2 regions of the Cohnella sp. LGH genome follow, and region 2 is predicted to be linked to the other one. Evidence: a T-box and tRNA genes for the amino acid it is inferred to sense, from the RefSeq annotation. Region 2 holds a T-box; the other holds one or more tRNA genes.
The links. A T-box is a leader RNA that pairs with one kind of tRNA and senses whether it is charged. The one in region 2 lies ahead of tyrS (tyrosine--tRNA ligase), so its partner is inferred to be a tRNA-Tyr.
Positions count from the first base shown of each region.

Region 1: it encodes a tRNA-Tyr, which carries the amino acid that the T-box ahead of tyrS (tyrosine--tRNA ligase) is inferred to sense. The anticodon was not compared.

Region 1 covers NZ_CP072117.1:7,854,412-7,857,816, forward strand. Annotated here, with positions in the region: gene J4772_RS32255 (glycoside hydrolase family protein) at 1-802, opposite strand, end outside; tRNA gene J4772_RS32260 (tRNA-Lys) at 1,216-1,291, opposite strand; tRNA gene J4772_RS32265 (tRNA-Tyr) at 1,298-1,381, opposite strand; tRNA gene J4772_RS32270 (tRNA-Phe) at 1,406-1,481, opposite strand; tRNA gene J4772_RS32275 (tRNA-Asp) at 1,528-1,604, opposite strand; tRNA gene J4772_RS32280 (tRNA-Val) at 1,614-1,689, opposite strand; tRNA gene J4772_RS32285 (tRNA-Met) at 1,704-1,780, opposite strand; rRNA gene J4772_RS32290 (23S ribosomal RNA) at 1,912-3,405, opposite strand, start outside.
Region 2 covers NZ_CP072117.1:4,318,387-4,321,791, reverse strand. Annotated here, with positions in the region: gene J4772_RS18680 (S-layer homology domain-containing protein) at 1-1,824, shown strand, start outside; T-box leader at 1,891-2,122, shown strand; gene tyrS (tyrosine--tRNA ligase) at 2,202-3,405, shown strand, end outside.

The sequences.
Region 1 (3,405 bases), 3.5 Mb from region 2:
TCGCATACACTCCGGCTCCCCACTCGCCTGTCAGTCCATACGATCCGTTCTTGCTATCGTCCTTGATCAGCAGATGGAACATCCCGTCCGAATACCATAGGAAAGGGTCCTCCACATGAAGATCCGGATCGGAGAAGCCCAGGATCGGATCGTCCGTCAGTCGGCGAAAAGGGCCTTCCGGGCTATCCGCGGCCGCAATACCGAGCTGCAACGTGGCGCCTGCGTACTCTCTCGACTTGTAAATCATATAGGTCCTTCCGTCGGGCAAAATCGTCACAGCGGGGTTTGTCGTCACTGTGCAGTCCCAATGGCCCAAACGCGGCTCCAGCAACGGCGTATCCCGTCGTGTCCACGGACCGAATATTGACGAGGCTACGGCCAGTCCGATCCGTTTGTTGTTCCACACCTCGATTTGCCGTTCCCCCGGCACCTCGTCTCCAGGTCCCGGAATCGGGCCTCCGTATGTAGTCCCCATATAGTAAAGATAGTAGGTGCCATTCCAGTATTGAATATATGGATTATGCTGGCTCATTCCGTCGAAAAACGAACGATCCCTTCGACTCAGCACGGTCTCCTCATACTTGTAGGGTCCTTCCGGAACATCGCTGGAGGCCCTTACGACTTCGCAATTGAATAGCCAGTTGCTCCCGAAGCCCAACTCCTTGCTCCACCGGGATGCGAACAGATGATAACGCCCATCCTCGCCTCGCACACAAGAGCCGCACCATATATAATGGTCCTTTTCACAGTAACCGCCCCCTGCAGGAGCCGGCATCAGCCGTTCGAAAATCGGATTTGTCACGCCTTGATCTCTCCTTATATCTCCATTTGTTTTGCCAACGATCGACGGCAATCAAATCCCCCGCTCGATTCGCTGATGAGGGAGTACACGCTGTAGTTTTAAAGCTGAAAAACCGCTTTAAATTCGCGGCCGCACTATTTTTGAGCTTTTTAAGGCGGGTTTTCCGCTCTATTCCTGGAATTCTTCCGTTTTGGGAAAATTAAGTAGAATTTTCCACTCTAAATCAACTTACTTTGCTCTTTTAGCCAAATTAGGACGGGTATTCCACCTTAAATTCTCCTATATCGGCCCCACTCGGCGGCCAAATTATCGTGGGCTTCTTCTTAAGCGGGTTTCCGCCTAAATTGTTACGCCTCCTGCTGTGCATAAATCAAAAAAGCAGACGTATCAACGTCTGCTGTCAGTTCAAAAACTGGTGAGCCATGAAGGACTCGAACCTTCGACACCCTGATTAAAAGTCAGGTGCTCTACCAACTGAGCTAATGGCTCGGGTAATGGTGGAGGGTGATGGATTCGAACCACCGAACCCGAAGGAAGAGATTTACAGTCTCCCGCGTTTGGCCACTTCGCTAACCCTCCATATTTGAAACCCGATGAAACGAATGGTGGCTCGAGACGGAATCGAACCGCCGACACGAGGATTTTCAGTCCTCTGCTCTACCAGCTGAGCTATCGAGCCTTGCTTGTCCCTGTTAAAGGCAACCGATGCATAATCGGAAAATAAATGGCGGAGCCGACGGGATTCGAACCCGCGGTCTCCTGCGTGACAGGCAGGCATGTTAGGCCTCTACACCACGGCTCCGCATTGTTATGGTGGAGGCTGAGGGGATCGAACCCCCGACCCTCTGCTTGTAAGGCAGATGCTCTCCCAGCTGAGCTAAGCCTCCATGGGAATAAGGTATGGTAGCGGCGAAGGGACTTGAACCCCTGACCCTCCGGGTATGAACCGAATGCTCTAGCCAGCTGAGCTACGCCGCCACATCGAGTACACGATTCGGCACGATACCTGAACCGATACACGTTTGTTTCAATTCGCAAGGCTTGCGCCCTGAAAACCGGATACGAACCAAACTCGCGCATTGTTCGTAGCGATTTGCATCGCACGATGTTAGGATAAGCCCTCGACCGATTAGTACTCGTCAGCTCCACACATTGCTGCGCTTCCACCCCGAGCCTATCAACCTGGTGTTCTTCCAGGGGTCTTACGAATTGGGAAATCTCATCTTGAGGCAGGCTTCGCGCTTAGATGCTTTCAGCGCTTATCCCTTCCGCACTTGGCTACCCAGCGATGCTCCTGGCGGAACAACTGGTACACCAGCGGTGCGTCCATCCCGGTCCTCTCGTACTAAGGACAGCCCCTCTCAAATTTCCTACGCCCGCGACAGATAGGGACCGAACTGTCTCACGACGTTCTGAACCCAGCTCGCGTACCGCTTTAATGGGCGAACAGCCCAACCCTTGGGACCTACTTCAGCCCCAGGATGCGATGAGCCGACATCGAGGTGCCAAACCTCCCCGTCGATGTGGACTCTTGGGGGAGATAAGCCTGTTATCCCCAGGGTAGCTTTTATCCGTTGAGCGATGGCCCTTCCATTCGGTACCACCGGATCACTAAGTCCGAGTTTCCTCCCTGCTCGACTTGTAGGTCTCGCAGTCAAGCTCCCTTATGCCTTTGCACTCTTCGCGCGATTTCCAACCGCGCTGAGGGAACCTTAGAGCGCCTCCGTTACTTTTTAGGAGGCGACCGCCCCAGTCAAACTGTCCGCCTGACACGGTCCCTCTGCCCGATTCAGGGCAGCAGGTTAGAACTCCGATACGATCAGGGTGGTATCCCAACGGCGCCTCCACTGAGGCTTGCGCCCCAGCTTCATCGGCTCCCACCTATCCTGTACAGACCGTACCAAAGTTCAATATCAAGCTACAGTAAAGCTCCATGGGGTCTTTCCGTCACGTCGCGGGTAACCTGCATCTTCACAGGTACTAAAATTTCACCGGATCTCTCGTTGAGACAGCGCCCAAGTCGTTACGCCATTCGTGCGGGTCAGAATTTACCTGACAAGGAATTTCGCTACCTTAGGACCGTTATAGTTACGGCCGCCGTTTACTGGGGCTTCGGTTCACAGCTTCGGGTTGCCCCTAACCACTCCCCTTAACCTTCCAGCACCGGGCAGGCGTCAGCCCGTATACTTCGCCTTACGGCTTCGCACAGACCTGTGTTTTTGCTAAACAGTCGCTTGGGCCTCTTCACTGCGGCCCCCTCGGGCTATTCACCCTACCGAGGCACCCCTTCTCCCGAAGTTACGGGGTCATTTTGCCGAGTTCCTTAACGAGAGTTCTTCCGCGCGCCTTAGAATTCTCATCTCGCCCACCTGTGTCGGTTTACGGTACGGGCACCTTCTCCTGGCTAGAGGCTTTTCTTGGCAGCGTGGGTGTACGACCTTCGGTACTGTGATTTTCCCTCCCCATCACAGCTCAAGGTTACAGTATGCGGATTTGCCTACATACCCCTCTCACTGCTTGGACGAGCACATCCATCGGCTCGCGTCGCTTCCCTCCTGCGTCCCCCCATCGCTCATAACGGATTACGGTGGTACAGGAATTTC
Region 2 (3,405 bases):
GGAACGTTGGCCGGAACCTCGAAGACGAGCGTGTGGACGGGACCGATTGGGGTTCCGACCTACCAGGTTCTCTACGAAGCCAATGGTGCGACGCAGGGCGACGTCCCCGCGGATTCGAGCGCATACGTAACAGGACAAGAGGCGACGGTGCTGGGCAACACGGGCCACCTGGCGAAGGCGGGACATACTTTCGGCGGCTGGACGACGGATGAAGCCAATCTTGAAGCCGTCTATGCGGCGGGCGACTTGCTTCCGATCGAGTCGACGAATCGTACGCTTTATGCCAAGTGGGATTTGAATCGTTACCAGGTGAACTTTAATACGAATGGAGGCAGCGCGGTGCCAAGCGTCGAGGCGGACTACGATACCTTGATTGCCGAGCCGCAAAGACCGAGCCGTTCCGGTTATTCCTTTAGTGGCTGGTATAAGGAGGCGACGCTGACGGACAAGTGGACGTTTGCCTCCGACAAGGTGGTTGCCGACACAACCTTGTATGCCGGATGGTCGCAAAACTCCCAAGGAGGCGGAGGAGGCGCCCCTGCGCCGGCAGGACCGGCGGCCTCTGAACAAGGTCTGGACGTGCTCGTCAACGGCAAGGGGGAAAGCGCGGCCAAAGCGGATACGAAGACGGAAAACGGGCTTAAAAAGACGGTGGTTACCGTAGACGGAGCAAAGCTGGAAAGCAAGCTAAACGAAGAAAAAGCGGGAGGCACGCTCACGGTTCCGGTCGCGGTGCAATCGGATTCCGTGGAGGTAGAATTCGAAGCCGGCACGATGAAGGCGCTGCAACAGAAACAGATGGTCATCGTACTGCAGACGCCGGGCGGAACGTATTCGCTGCCGGCATCGCAAATCGATCTTCAAGCTGTGAGCGGCTTGTTTGGCTCCAATGTTTCTCCCGAGGGCATCAAGGTGCGGCTGAAGATAGCCAAACCTTCCGAGAGTCAGGGGAAAACCGTACAGGGGGCCATCGCCCAAAAAGGGCTGACGCTGGTCGGCGAAGCGCTTGAATTTACGGTAGAAGCTGCGTACGGAGAGCGCAGCATAGAGATTGCGTCATTCTCTTCCTATGTCGAGAGGTCCATCGTTCTGCCTAGCGGCACGGGTCCGAATCGGATCACGACGGGCGTGACGATAGATCCGGACGGAACGGTACGTCACGTACCGACAAAGGTCGTTCAAGAGAACGGACGTTATCAAGCGACTTTCAATAGTTTGACAAACAGCACGTACGCTGTCGTCTGGAATCCGGTCTCGTTCGCGGACGTAGCCCGCCATTGGGCGAAAGACGCGGTTAACGAGATGGGGGCGCGTCTCATCATCGACGGGATTGGGGATAATCAATTCAAGCCGGACCTGGCGGTATCGCGTGCAGAGTTTACGGCGATTGTCGTGCGGGCGCTAGGACTTAAGCAAGCGAAGGGTGCGGCCAGCTCCTACTCGGACGTGAGCGCTACGGCGTGGTTCAGCGGAGCGATTGAATCCGCTAAAGCTTTTAAGCTGGTTGGCGGATTCGAGGACGGCACGTTCCGTCCTGAGGAGAAGCTGACTCGCGAACAGGCGGTCGTCATTCTCGCCAACGCGATGGAGCTTACCGGACTGAACGATAAGCTGTCCGTCCCTACGGATCCGATGAAGCGACTTGGCTCCTTTACGGACGCCGGGCAAGTGTCGGAATGGGCGAGGAAGGCGATGGCCGCCGCCGTGGAAGCGGGGCTGGTGAACGGACAGAAGAATAACCTTATTGCCGCGCAAAGCCAGATAACGCGTGCCGAGGTGGCTTTGATCATCCAGCGGTTATTGGAAAAGTCGAACCTCATTTGAGGTCAAGCTTCATAAGCTTGACAATCGATTCGGGTTAGGATAAAGTGATTCAAATAAAAGCTATAAACGAAAGCGATGAAGGGAAGCAGTAGCCCTCGAATTTCGCGTTACAGAAAGCCGGCGGTCGATGCAAGCCGGTACGCGAGCGAATGGCGAATTACGTCCCGGAGCTTCCTGTCCCGAACCCGTGCCGGCGCGGAAGGGGCAAGACGGCTGCCTGCCGTTAACGGGCGAGAGGTGGAGCTGCGAATGAAGCGCATGCTCAAATAGGGTGGTACCGCGATGACTCGTCCCTGTCTTAACGACAGGGCGGGTCTTTTTTGATTTCGGGCGTCGCACCGTCCGCCGAACATATTATCTAAAGGAGAGACATCGAAATGACAAACCTGGATCAAAGCTTGCTCGATAATCTTGAATACAGAGGGCTGATCTACCAGTCGACCAATCGCGACGGTTTGCTGGAGAAGCTGAACAAGGAGCCTGTCGTGCTGTACTGCGGCTTCGATCCGACGGCGGACAGCCTGCATATCGGCCACCTGCTGCCGATTTTGATTCTTCGCCATTTCCAGCAAGCCGGCCATAAGCCGATTGCGTTGGTTGGCGGCGGCACGGGGATGATCGGCGACCCAAGCGGACGTTCGACGGAGCGCTCCTTGAACACGTCTGATACGGTAGCTTTGTGGACGGAGCGGCTGAAGGATCAGCTGTCCCGCTTCCTCGACTTCGAAGGAACGGACAATCCGGCCAAGCTGGTTAGCAACTACGATTGGTTAGGCCAGCTCGACTTGATCACGTTCCTGCGCGACATCGGTAAAAACTTCACCGTTAACTACATGCTGGCGAAGGATTCGGTCGATTCTCGTCTGGCCAACGGCATATCCTTTACCGAATTCAGCTACATGATTTTGCAATCGTACGACTTCTACAAGCTGCTGACGGATCACGGCTGCTCGCTGCAGATCGGCGGAAGCGACCAATGGGGCAACATTACGGCAGGTCTCGACCTGATCGGCAAAATGGGCGGGGGAGAAGCGTACGGCATGACGCTGCCGCTCGTGACGAAGAGCGACGGCAAGAAATTCGGCAAATCCGAATCCGGCGCCGTCTGGCTCGACCGGAACAAAACATCGGTATATGCCTTCTACCAGTTCTGGATCAACACGGATGACAACGACGTGATCAAATTCCTGAAATACTTCACGTTCCTGGGGCGCGAGCGGATCGCCGAGCTGGAGCAAGAGCTGACCGAGCGTCCGGAGCAGCGCGCTGCGCAGCGAGAGCTTGCTCGCGAAGTAACGAAGCTTGTTCACGGAGAGGATGCGGTCGTCAGTGCGGAGAAGATTACGCAGGCGCTATTCTCGGGCGACGTAACGCAGCTTAGCGAAGCGGAGCTGGTGGAGGCGCTGCAGGATATGCCGACGACGGTTGTCCAAGGCGACGAGGAGAAGCTGCTGCTCGACTTGTTGATCGAGACGAAGGCCGCACCTTCGAAACGTCAAGCGCGCGAGGACATCGAGAAAGGCGCGGTTTACTTGAACGGACAGCGCGAACAGGCGCTTGATTTCGTCCTGACGCGGGAGC